One region of the Emcibacter nanhaiensis genome, then DNA from elsewhere that is predicted to be linked to it. Evidence: riboswitches for the same ligand, from Rfam matches in the RefSeq annotation. Region 1 holds a riboswitch; the other holds the start of a gene.

Region 1 (6,631 bases):
GCCTGGATGTACTTGCTGATTTGCGGAACAAACAAAACGGGGGCTGGGAGAAACTGATGGAAAATCCCACGGTCCAGGGTGCCCGCGAAGCGATGATCTACAATTACCAGGTTATTCCGGCTGCACTGCAGCCTCATCTTCGGGAATTTACAGACTTGCTGGTCGGCGGCACTCTGCCGGCGCTTATTCATTGTGCTGCGGGCAAGGACCGGACCGGGGTTCTGGTCGCTTTGCTGCTGAGGATGATCAATGCGCAAGAGGCGGACATTATGCACGACTATATGCAGTCCGCCCGTTTCGGCCAAAATCCCGCCAATCTCGATATTATCCGCGGCGGCTTCCAGCGCCGGCTCGGTTTTGAGCCGGCGGACGAAGTGCTGATGCCAATCATTGGCGTTGAGCCGGACTATCTGGCGGCCGCCTTCGAAGCCATTGATGAACTGTCGGGATCGCTGGAGGCCTATTTTGCCGGCGCAGGGATAGATGATGCAAAGCGTGACGCCCTTGCCCGGCTCCTGCTGGAATAGCATTATTCATTAGCCCCATGTCTAATATGCGTTTTCACTTTCATGGCGTAGAATCCCGTTACAAAAGAGAGCCCGATTCCCCTTGTTACTTTCAGGGCCTATGTGTTTATTCAGGAGACTTTGGACCATGTCAAACTACGAACAACTGATCTCAAGCTGGCGCGCCTCGCCGGAAGATTTCTGGAAAGAGGCGGCGGAACAGCTCGCCTGGGACACATTTCCGACCCGCATCCTGCAGCAAAATGACGATATCTATCGCTGGTTTGCCGATGGTACCTTAAGCGCCTGCCATAACCTGATCGACCGTCATGTGAAGGCGGGGCGCGGCGACCAGGCGGCACTGGTCTATGACAGCCCGATGACCGGCGGGGTCAGAAGCTACAGCTATGACGACCTGCTGGAGGAGGTGTCGCGCCTGGCCGGCGCATTCCGGCGCGCCGGGGTGGAGAAGGGTGACCGGGTCGTGATCTACATGCCCATGGTGCCGGAAGCGGTGTTCGCCATGCTGGCCTGTTGCCGCATCGGCGCGGTCCATTCAGTAGTGTTCGGCGGCTTTGCGGCGCGCGAACTGGCCAAGCGGATTGACGATGCCACACCAAAGCTGGTGCTGTCCGCCTCCTGCGGGCTCGAGCCGGGGCGGGTGGTGGCTTACAAGCCGCTGCTGGAGGAAGCGCTGCAACTTTCCGCCCACAAGCCGGAACAATGCGTGATCCTGCAGCGCCCGGAACATGAAGCTGAGCTGAAAGAGGGCGACGCCGACTGGCGGCAGTTTACAGAGGGTGCAGAGCCGGCTGATTGTGTGGTCACCAATGCCACTGATCCGCTCTATGTCCTCTATACCTCCGGCACCACCGGGGTGCCCAAGGGTGTGGTGCGGGATGTGGGCGGCTACCTCACGGCTCTTTCCTGGAGCATGGAACAGATCTACGGCATGCAGGCAGGCGAGACCTATTGGGCGGCCTCCGATATCGGCTGGGTCGTGGGCCACAGCTATATCGTCTATGCCCCGCTGCTGGTGGGCTGCACTACCATCCTTTATGAGGGCAAACCGATCGGCACCCCGGATCCGGGGGCCTTCTGGCGGGTGATCGAGGACCATAAGGTCAAGGTGTTGTTCACCGCCCCGACCGCGCTTCGCGCCATCAAGAAGGAAGATCCGGCGGGGTCGTACAAGGAAAAATATGACGTCTCGTCGCTGACCCATCTGTTCCTGGCTGGGGAACGGGCCGACCCGGACAGCCTGATCTGGGCGCACAAGCTGCTCGACGTGCCGGTGATCGACCACTGGTGGCAGACCGAGACCGGCTGGCCGGCGATCGGTAACTTCGCCGGGGCGGGGCTGAAGCCTGTCAAGCCGGGCAGTGCGGGCCTGGCGGTGCCGGGCTATGACTTCCATGTGTTGAACAAATGGCATGAGGAACTGAAACCAGGCGAGATCGGCGACCTGGCGATCAGGCTGCCGCTGCCGCCGGGTTGCCTGCCGACGCTGTGGCACAATGAGGAAGGGTTCAGGAAATCCTACCTGACCCAGCATCCGGGCTATTACAGCACCGGCGATGCGGGCTTTATTGACGACGAGGGCTATATCTCGATCATGAGCCGGACTGACGACCTGATCAATGTGGCCGGTCACCGGCTCTCGACCGGGGCGATGGAGGAAGTGATCAGCAATCACGCCCAGGTGGCGGAATGCGCGGTGATCGGGGTCAATGACGCAATCAAGGGCGCCCTGCCGGTGGCCTTCGTCGTGCTGTTCGCCGATGCCGAGGGCGAGGCCGAGACGATCGAAAAGGAACTGATCGCCAGCGTGCGCCACGAGATCGGCCCGGTGGCGGCCCTGAAGCATGTGATTGCGGTCAAGCGCCTGCCCAAGACCCGCTCCGGCAAGATCCTCAGGGGCACCATGCGGTCCATGGCCAACGGCGAGGAGTTTACGCCGCCCGCCACCATTGATGATCACACCATTCTCGATGAAATCGAACAGGCGCTTGGCGCCGAAGGATACCCGCAGTAAATGCTTTGGGTATCCTAGGCCTCGGTTTCGTAGAGTGAGCGCACTTCCTCGGCGATGATGCGGATGCCTTCGCGCACGGTTTTCTCGTCCTGGGCATAGGACATGCGGATGCATTCATGCTTGTGCCGCCAGTCGTCCCTGAGGCCGACAAAGAAATTCTGTCCCGGGATGATCAGCACGCCGCGCGTTTTGAGCCGTTCGTATAGCTCCTGGCTGGTGATGGGCAGACCCTCGAACCACAGCCATAGGAAAATGGCCCCTTCCGGCTTGTGGATATGGAACGGCAGGCCCTGCATATCCTCCCGGCACCATTGTGTCGCAGCCATGGCGCGGTCCCGGTAGAAGGGGGTGATATGGGTCCGGCACATATCCAGGAACTCGTCCCCCTCGAAGAAACCCTTCATCAGCGCCGGGCCCAGGGTGCCGCAGCTGAGATTGACAATGGTGGTGGCGTTGGCGAAGGCGTTGATGATTTCCTCCCGCGCGACAATGATGCCGGTCCGCGCTCCGGGCAGGCCAAGCTTGGACAGGCTCAGCATGAGGACGATATTGTCGTTCCACAGGGGCCTGGCGTCGGTGAAGATGATGCCGGGGAAGGGCAGGCCGTAGGCGCCGTCGATAATCAAAGGAATATCGGCTGCCTTGGCCATGGCATCCAGATGCTCCACCTCGTCATCGGTCAGCACATTGCCGGTCGGATTGGTGGGGCGCGACACACACAAGGCGCCAGTGCTGTCACCCAGCTTGAGCTTGGAAAAATCCACATGATATTTGAACAGGTTGTCGTCGAGATATTCAATGGTCGGCCGGGTGGCGGTATAAAAGTCGTCGCTCAGGCCGGCGTCGGCATAGCCGAGATATTCCGGGGCCAGCGGCAGGTGAATGGTGCGCTGGCTGCCGTCGGCCATTTGCCCGGCAAACATGTTGTAGAGCACGAAGAAGGCCGGCTGACTGCCGTTGGATACGGCAATATTGCGCCAGCTGAGGTTCCAGCCGAACTGGCGATTGAGGAAGTCGGCGACCTGTTCCATGAAGGCCTTGTCGCCTTGGTGCGCCTGGTAGGTGCCCAAGAGGCCGTGGCATTTGTCCGGATCGTCGAGGATGGCCTGCAGCCGCTGGCGGAAAATATCCTCCACAGGCTTGATGCGGGCGGGATTGCCGCCGCCCATAAACAGGATATCCGGGTTGTCGCTAAGCGCGGTGCCCAGATCTTCCATCAGGCTGACGATACCGGACTGGCCGGCGAATTTTTGACCAAAGGCGGAAAGTTTCACTGTTACGACCTTGTAATCTGTTTGGTGGCTGAAAGCGGTATAGCGCAAATTATCTGGCAAGGCCATGCCGAAAAAGCCGGGAATGGCTTTCATAAGCTGTTTCGCAACTGCAATATAAAAATTGACACTGATCTCTTTAGACGTCATCTTCTCCCCGTCGTTGGTTCTTCTCCCCTGAACGGGGAAGGAGCTAAGAGGGAATCCGGTGCGTTCATGGGACAATGCCGGAGCTGCCCCCGCAACTGTAAGCAGCGAGCCGTTATTCATCAATGCCACTGGAACCATCCGGTTTCGGGAAGGCAGGATCACGGTGCCGACCTGCGAGCCAGGAGACCTGCCGCGACCTTGTAATCGTCCTCGGGCGGGGTGCCCCGGTGGAGAGCTGCATTTGTTCCGTCCCGGTTCCGGGACGGCCGTTCTGCATGTTTCTTCCAGGCCTTTGCCCCCTGTTAACAAGGGAATAAGTCCAATGCCTGAATTAAATAACCTGAAATTGATCCTGAGTGGCGGCCCCGTGCGGCTGCGTTTTTATCGAAGCAGGGAGGCGCGGTCATGACCCCGAACCATCCTGCACTTGTCAATCCGACCCGCATGGCGGATGTGGTATTTCCCGGTGACGCCAACCATCATGGGACCCTGTTTGGCGGAATCGGCCTGGCCCAAATGGACAAGGTCGCCTTCATCGCCGCGGCGCGTCACGGCCGGGTGGATTTCGTCACTGCCTCCTGCGAGCATATTGATTTCGAAGCGCCGGTGAATGTCGGCGACATTGTCGAACTGGTGGGGAAAATCGTCCGGGTCGGGCGGCGGTCCCTGTCGGTGGAGGTGGATATGGTCGCCGAAGGGCCGCTGAGCGGCGAGCGTCGCCACTGCAGTCGCGGCATCTTCAACATGGTGGCGGTCGGTCCGCACCTGGCCCGGATTGGTGGCGTTCTGCCGCCCATGGCCGAGCCGGCCGCTCCTGTCCCGGGGCAGACAACGGCGCTGGCGGAAATTGTTTTTCCGGAAAAGACCAGCCATTACGGCAGCCTTTACGGCGGCAATGCGCTGGCGGCCATGGGCAAGGCGGCCTTTATCGCCGCCTCCCGTCATTGCCGCAGGACCGTGGTCCTGGCCGGCACCCACCGGGTGGATTTCACCAGCCAGATCCAGAACGGGGAGGTGATGATCACCGTGCCCCGTATCATCGGCACCGGTGAGCGTTCGATCCGGGTGGTGGTGGAACTGTGGGCGGAAAACCTTCATGCCGATGAGCGCAGGCTCTGCGGCAGCGGGACTTTCACCATGGTGGCCTTAAGTTCACCGCACCGGGGGGAGGATAACGGAGACTAACTGGAACAGACGGCGCCGGAAATCCGGCGCCGCTCAACCGGCCGGGAATATTTTCTGGGAAAATTTTTTAAATTGGGCTAGGGTGCTTTTCCATAAAACAAAGGGTTGCACAGATAAAGGGACAAGGACAGATGAGTACACCGGTAACCGAGAGTAACAGCGCGCTAAGGGATGTGATTAACAAAGGGGATATGACCCCGTTCCAGGTGATGGCTGTGGCCATCTGCTTTTTCCTCAATTTCCTCGACGGCCTTGACCTTCTGGCCCTGGCCTATACGGCGCCCGCCATCACCGCCTACTGGCAGGTGGAGCCCGACGTCATGGGCTATGTCTTTTCCGCCAGCCTGGCCGGCATGACCCTCGGCGCCCTGTTCCTGGCGCCCTTCGCCGATATGATCGGCCGGCAGAAATCGCTGCTCATTGCGCTGGTGATCATTGCCGTCGGCCTGTTCTGGACCAGCCTGTCCGGCTCACCCTATGAGATGATCGCCGCCCGGTTTGTCACCGGCCTCGGCATCGGTATCGTGCTGGCCAGCAGCAGCACCATGGCGGCGGAATATAGTTCCGACAAGCGCCGGGCGCTCAGCATCAGCATCGTCGGCATGGGCTATCCGGTCGGCTCCTTTATCGGCGGCTTCCTGGCCGGCCTGATTATCCCGGACTATGGCTGGCGCGCCGTGTTCCAGGTGTGCGGCGTGATCACGGTGCTTACCATGTTGCCGGTATTTTTCCTGCTGCCGGAATCCATCGACTTCCTGCTGCACAAGCGGCCGAAGGAAGCACTGGCCAAGGTCAACCGGGTGCTTTCGCGCCTCGGCAAGGAAACCATCGACAGACTGCCCGACCTGAAGCCGGAGGATGAGGATCACGCCGCGGGTTTCAAGGCCCTGATGGAACCGGCCGTTCGCATTCCCACCCTGATGCTGTGGGTCGGTTTTTTCTGCGTGTTCGTGACCTATTATTTCATGATCAACTGGTTGCCGCAGATTGTGGTCAGCGAGGGCGGCAGCCTGTGGGAAGGCATCGGCGCCGGCGCCATCTTCAATGTGGGCGGCGTACTCGGTATGCTGCTGCTGGGCCTGATGGCGCCGCGGCTCGGCCTGCACCGGATGCTGCTGTTTTTCCTGGTCGGCGCTATCATCTTCATGACCGTGTTCGGCTACGCCATCGGCAGTCCGATCCTGGTGGTGCTCGGCATCCTGTTCCTGTGCGGTTTCTTCCTGCAGGTGATCATCATCGGCCATTACACTATGTCGGTGGTCATGTATGAGGCCCGGGTCCGCAACACCGGCCTCGGCTGGGGTATCGGCATGGGCCGGTTTGGCGCCATGCTCGGGCCGATCATTGCCGGCTACCTGATCAAAATGGGCTGGACCCCGGAGATGTTCTTCGCCGCCATGACCCTGCCGCTGTTCGTCTGCCTCCTGTCAGTTCGCTACCTGGGAAGGCTTGCCCCCGGCAACGGAACGGGGGAGGCAGGCTGA
Region 2 (6,631 bases), on a different contig from region 1:
GACTGGGATGGATTTCGTGATCCTGACGAACTGGTTTACCGGACCTATAACATTATTCAGGACGGCCAGGAAAACTATATTGACGGCCTGATCAAAGAATTTGACGATCTCGAGCACGACCAGGGCCTGCAACCGCAATGGGTGGATGTTTTGGCAAAACTGTATACGCCAGGACGTTATCTGATGCACGGTCTGCAAATGGCATCCGCTTATATGACCAAAATAGCGCCGGCCAGTACGATTTCCAACTGTTCTACATTCCAGGCTGCAGACAGCCTCAGGTGGTTGTCGCATCTGGCCTACCGTACCAGGCAGCTTTCACTGGTCTGGCCGGATTACGGATTTGGTGAGAATGAGCGGGATATCTGGGAAAACGCCTCCCATTGGCAGGGTTTTCGCGAGCTTCTTGAGAAAGCACTCATCGCCTATGACTGGGGGGAAACCTTTGTCGCTGTGAATCTGGTGCTGAAGCCTGCGGTGGATGAAGCTTTCCTCCGCCAGTTCGGACATGCTGCGCGCAGGTTTGACGATACCCTGCTGGGTTTCCTGGTTGACGCCCAGTTGGTGGACAGCGAAAGGTCACGTCGATGGACGACCGGTCTGGTGCAGTATATGCAGGAGACAGAGTCCAATCAGGATATCCTTGATGACTGGGTCGAGAAATGGGTGCCTCTGGGAGACGCTGCAATCGACGCTTTTTGTGCTGCGATGCCGGACAGCCCCTCTGCTGCAGATGACGCCAAGCGGGACAGCTGGTCCTTCCGGGCGGGTCTGGGTCTTTCAGCATAAGTCAAGGAGAGAGGCCAAGTGTATAAAATAGTGGTTGAAAATTCCGGTACCTCTTTTGAGTGCGGAGAGGAAGATACTTTGCTTAGGGCAGCCCTGAGGGCAGGGATCGCCTTTCCTTACGAATGCAATGTCGGCCAGTGCGGTAGTTGCCGGTTCGAGGTGTTGGAGGGCGAAGTCCGCTCATTGTGGGCCGAGGCGCCCGCCCTGACACCGCGCGATCATCGGAAGGGCTTAAAGCTCGGCTGTCAGTCCCGGCCCGTATCGGATTGCAGGATTAAGGTTCGTCTTGACCAGAGCTGTCTGCCATTGTTTCAACCACTGGCTCGGGATGCCGAACTCGTGTCAATACGGGATGTCACCCATGATATGCGTGAATTCAGTTTTAAAACAGCAGAGCAGGCAAGATTCGCGCCTGGGCAATATATGCTTTTGCATCTGCCTGGCGTACCCGGACCTCGGGCCTATTCCATGTGTAGCCAGCCAAATGAAGAGGGTGAATGGCGCTTTCTCATAAAAAGAGTGCCGGAAGGAAAGGGCAGCGAATATTTGTTTGATCATATAAGGCCCGGGCAGAAAATTACCCTGGACGGGCCCTATGGACTGGCTTATTTCAGAGAGGATATCGACCGGGAAATTGTTTGCGTTGCCGGCGGGTCGGGCCTTGCTCCTCTTATCTCCATTGCCACAGCGGCAGCCTATCACCCAGCCTTCAAGGAGCGGCGTATAAGGTTCTTTTTTGGAGGGCGGGGGCCTGCGGATATATGCGGTGATGACTATCTGCGCTTGCTGCCGGGTTTCGGGGATCGCATAACTTTTCATTCCTCCATCTCTGTGCCTGAAATGGACCCCAACAATATGTGGGTGGGGCCGGTAGGCTTTATCCATGAATCGGTAGAAGGGTTGCTTGGCGATAAATTACAGGATTATGAGTATTACATCGCCGGACCTCCGCCAATGCTTCAGGCAACCCTGCAGATGCTGGCCATAAAACATAAAGTAAATGTGGAGCACATTCATTTTGATCGGTTTTTTTAATTGATCTTATATTCCTACGCCACAGGGTGTTTTGTGATTTTGAAACTCCCGATCCCTTTCATCCTGCTGGAAACCTGGGGCTTGATGTTATGAAATATCAGGCCCCTTTTTTGCATAAATGCTGTTATGCAGTGGTTCTATTTTTGCTGGGATTTATATTTTACCTTGTATTCTGGATGTAAGGGGACTGTTCACAATTCAACTTCTACAGCCGTTCGGTAAATTGTAGCGGCAGAAGCCTTTTACTTCACGTGGACAGGCTTCAATCTTGGTGCTCCAATTTTTGTCTAAATCCTTTCCCCGCAACCCACTTAAACGCCTCATCATTAAGTGGGTGTTTTTGTTTTAGAATTATTTGGCAGGCCATCGGTGGCGCACCAGGGAACTAGACCCTCTTTATGTTTTTCGATCTGGTGTGAAAAGGGTTTGTGGGATAGAAAGTGCGCAGTTGCTGCGCACTTTTTCAGCTAACATGTTGTAAGACGGACACTTTCCGGTGCCTCTCAGCCGCAACAACGTCCTTTGCCAAGATATGTCTAGATCGTCCTGAGCCGCAATTTGCGGTTTTCCTGCTTCGTGAGGAATCCGGGGAAGAACTGAAGGGTATAGAGCGGATGGTGCGGTTCGCTGTTGGCGTAACTGGAGCGGAGCACTTTTCCGATATGATCCATCACCGGAAACGCCGGCGGCGCGTCCCCTGGTAATCTGTGGAGACTGATTAGTTTCCATCCCTGACGGTCCTCCACTGCCGATCACGGCATTCCCGCATCTTTCATACAGTGGGCCACCTTCTGTTCCGCGCCGCCCCGGCTCAAACAGTGATCTCGAAACTGTCATAACCTTCGCCTCGGACCTGTTCAGAGAAGGCGCGCAGGGTTCTGGTGAAGACATGGCGGGGCCGGCACCACTTGGCACCCATAATGACCAAATAAAATTGCTTCCTTGCATTGCACAATATAGAAACCCTGTGTATAACCCGACGTGGACGGTGCCCCGCGAGGGGGTAAAAGGGAACATGGTGAGGAAAAATCCCCAAGACCATGGCTGTACCCGCAACTGTAACCGGCGAGCTAAAGCCCCGTTTTTTGACCACTGGATAAATATCCGGGAAGGTCGGGCGGAAGTGAGGATCCGGAAGCCAGGAAACCTGCCGTCCGGTCGTCCTTCTGGCCATCGGGTTAATGGATCAGAGCGGTCATCCGTGCAGGCGACACCCGTTGCTTGTGCGGAGTGTCTCTCGACTTCAGAAATACTCCAATCAGCAGAATGAAAACAAATGCCCCGAGGGGCGCTGGAGGAGTATTTATATGTTATCCCAAAGAAGTATCAGAATTTCAACTTTCGCACTTTTGGCCGGTACCGCTGTGTCAACGGCGGCCCTGGCCGAGGATGTCACGGACATTGCCGAGGAAATTGTCGTCACCGCCACCCGTTATGAAAAACCCTTGTCCCGGGTGGGCAGCAGCATAGAGGTGCTGAGCGAAATGGATATCCAAAACCGGCAGAATTATTTCGTGCAGGATATCCTGCAGTCCGTGCCCGGGTTATCGCTGAATGGCAACGGGTCATTTGGCGGTTCGTCCTCGATCCGTATTCGCGGTGCTTCCAGTGAACAGACCGTAATCCTGATTGACGGCGTTCAGGCCAATGATGTCTCCACCCCCGGCGGCAGTTATGATTTTTCCAATCTGGAAGCCAATGGCATTGAGCGGATCGAGGTTCTGAAAGGTCCCCAGTCCATCCTGTATGGCTCTGACGCTATCGGCGGTGTGATCAATATCATCACCCGGGAAGGCGCAGAAGGTTTTGGCGGTTCCCTGACCGCCGAAGGCGGTTCTTATAACACATGGCGCGGCACCGGTCAGATATTGGGCGGCAGTGACAGGCTGAAATTCAGCCTGGGGATCAGCGGCATTGATTCCGACGGCATCTCCAAGGCCGATGAAAACGACGGCAATACCGAAGCCGACGGATACTGGAACTATACCCTGCGCGGCAAGGTCAATGCGGAAATCGCCCCTGACTTCGATACAGAACTTGTTGCCCGTTACGCTAAAAGCCGCAATGAATATGACAGCTGGGGACCGGCCGACGGCGACGAAGTCGGTTATACTGAGGAGTTTCTGATCGGCGGCAAATGGTTTTATGACCTGGACGACGGCAAGTTCCGCAATACCTTCTCTGCCAACTACTCCGAAACAGACCGGGAAAATTTCTCTAATGGTGTTCAAAGCTATCTGGCCGAAGGGACGCGCTGGAATGCCGATTATTTCGGCGTTTATGAGATCGACCCGTCCCTGACCCTGTCTTTCGGTGCCCAGCACGAGGAAACCGCGGCGGAAACGGTGACAGACGAAAAATTCAATATTGACAGCCTGGTCGGTGAAGTAAGCTGGCAAGGACTGGGCGGCCTGACACTGACCGCCGGATTGCGTTATGATGACCATAACCGCTATGGCGACACCACGACGCCTCGTCTCACCGCTTCCTATTACATGGCGGACAGCGGCACCAAGGTCTTTGCCAACTGGGGCGAAGGCTTCAAGGCGCCGAGCGTGTTCCAGCTCACTTATATCTGCACTTTCTGCGGGTTGTCCGAGCCGAACCTTGGACTGCAGCCGGAGGAATCCGAAGGCTGGGAAATCGGCATCGAACAGAATCTGCTTGAGGACCGGCTGTTTGTGGCTGCCACCTGGTTCCACCAGGACATCGATAACATGATCGATTTCTCCTATACGGCCGGCTATGACAACATCGCCCGTGTGGAAACCCAAGGCCTGGAACTGCGCCTCGACGCCCAGGTTCTCGATACCCTGCGCCTCAGCGCCAACTACACCTGGACCGACGCCACCGACGGCGAGACCGGCGAACAGCTGGTCCGCGTACCGGAGCATATGATCTTCGGCCAGCTGGAATGGGAGGCCGTGGAAGGTCTGTATCTGGCCCTCAGCATTACCCATAACAGCGAAGAGACTGATCCCTACGCACCGCCCGTTGACGCCTGGAGCCGGGTCGACTTCCGTGCCAAATACCAGGTGACCGACAGCATCGAGCTGTTCGGCCGGGTGGACAATGTGCTGGATGAGGAATATCAGCAGGTATCCGGTTACGGCACACCGGACCGTTCCTTCTACCTCGGTGTCCGGACAGGGTTCTGATCATGAGACATGTCGCCCTGAAATGTCTGATCTGTTTCGGGGCGGCGCTTCTGTTGTCACAAAATCTTATCGCGGCGGAGGGCCAAAAGCCCACCGTCGTTTCCCTGGATTATTGTTCCGATCAGTATGTGCTGGCACTGGCGGATCGGGACCAGATCCTTGCCCTGTCCAATGAAGCCAGAGACGTGCACAGTTTCTACCGGGAACAGGCTGAGGGGCTGCCGCAGTTTCGTTCCACGTTAGAGGAAATTCTGGCGCTTAAGCCCGACGTGGTTGCCCGCTACTGGGCAGGGTCGGGCTTTCGGGACTATCTGGCCAGCAACGGTTATTATATTGCGTCCGCCGGTTTCGGCTATAGCCGGGAGGCTCTGCTGAATAACATTCGCCTGTTTGGCAGGGCCTTGGGACAGGAAATGCGTGCGGCAGAGAAAGTGGCGGAGCTTAACCGCCGGTTTGACAGACTGGAAAACCTGCCCAGGCGATCGGAACTTGTCCTTTACCTGACTCCCAGCGGTTTTACCGCCGGCAAGGGTACTTATGTCAATGAGTTGCTCAATTTGGCGGGCTTCCGGACCATGGCCGATGAATTCGGTTATTCCGGCTGGCAGCAGACTCCGCTGGAGCTTTTGACCAGTCGAAAGCCAGACCTGATTATTGGCAGTTTTTTTGACATGCAGTCCAACCATAATTCCAGCTGGAGTATCTCAAGACATGGCATGGTCAGGCGCATGCTGTCTGATATACCCACCATTTATGTACCGGGCCGTTATCTGTCGTGCAATGGCATTTTCCTGCCGGAGGCCGCTGACTATATCCTTGAGGAACTGCAAAAGCTGGAAACGGGGACAAAAGACGCGGCGGAGGCGTCCGAATGATCCCGGCGCAGGCGCTTTTCTTTATTTTGGCGCTGGATGCCTTGACCGGCGACCCCGAATGGCTGTATCGGCGCATCCCCCATCCGGCGGTTCTGATGGGGCGTTCCCTGGCCGCTCTTGAGCGTGAGTTCAATCGTTGGGAGACGGCGGGGAAAAGGGAGAATTTCATTCGCGGACTATTTTCTCTGACGGTTTACCTGATGTTCTGGATTCTACTCGCCGTGGCTGTTGAGATTGTCGCCTTTACATTGCTGCCGGTCTGGGGGGGCTGGATCGTGACAGTAGTTCTGGCCAGCACATTGCTGGCGGCGCGCAGCCTGTATGACCATGTGCTGGCGGTGGCGGACAGTCCCGATACCGAAAGCGGCAGACAGACGGTTGCCCGGATTGTCGGCCGGGATGTGGCGCAACTGGATGAAGCCGGGGTGAACCGGGCAGCGGTGGAAAGCCTGGCGGAAAATTTCTCCGATGGTGTCATGGCGCCCGCTTTCTGGTTTCTTGTTGCCGGTTTGCCCGGGCTTGTGGGCTATAAGGCGATCAATACAGCGGACAGCATGATCGGGCACCGATCACCCCGGTATGAAACTTTTGGCAAGGCCGCGGCCCGGCTCGATGACCTGGCGAATTTCCTGCCGGCGCGGCTGACAGCGGTTTTGTTTATAGTAGCGGGCAGGCTGACAAGGCGTTTCGGGCTCCTGGAGGTTTTTGTGAAGACGATGGAGCAGGCGGCAGGGCATCTGTCCCTCAATGCGGGCTGGCCCGAAGCAGCCTTGG

The links. A riboswitch is a leader RNA that binds a small molecule or an ion and turns the genes downstream of it on or off. The one in region 1 is predicted to bind cobalamin.
Region 2: linked by a shared signal. The riboswitch ahead of FIV46_RS07865 (TonB-dependent receptor plug domain-containing protein) and the one ahead of FIV46_RS03720 (acyl-CoA thioesterase) in region 1 are both predicted to bind cobalamin.

The regions. Positions count from the first base shown of each region.
Region 1 covers NZ_VFIY01000004.1:696,260-702,890, reverse strand. The annotation lists gene FIV46_RS03735 (tyrosine-protein phosphatase) at 1-527, shown strand, start outside; gene FIV46_RS03730 (AMP-binding protein) at 655-2,541, shown strand; gene FIV46_RS03725 (valine--pyruvate transaminase) at 2,556-3,815, opposite strand; cobalamin riboswitch at 3,959-4,171, shown strand; gene FIV46_RS03720 (acyl-CoA thioesterase) at 4,368-5,147, shown strand; gene FIV46_RS03715 (MFS transporter) at 5,279-6,631, shown strand.
Region 2 covers NZ_VFIY01000006.1:57,708-64,338, forward strand. The annotation lists gene FIV46_RS07855 (ferritin family protein) at 1-789, shown strand, start outside; gene FIV46_RS07860 (2Fe-2S iron-sulfur cluster-binding protein) at 820-1,824, shown strand; gene FIV46_RS18340 (hypothetical protein) at 2,361-2,495, opposite strand; cobalamin riboswitch at 2,794-2,992, shown strand; gene FIV46_RS07865 (TonB-dependent receptor plug domain-containing protein) at 3,132-4,982, shown strand; gene FIV46_RS07870 (ABC transporter substrate-binding protein) at 4,985-5,857, shown strand; gene cbiB (adenosylcobinamide-phosphate synthase CbiB) at 5,854-6,631, shown strand, end outside.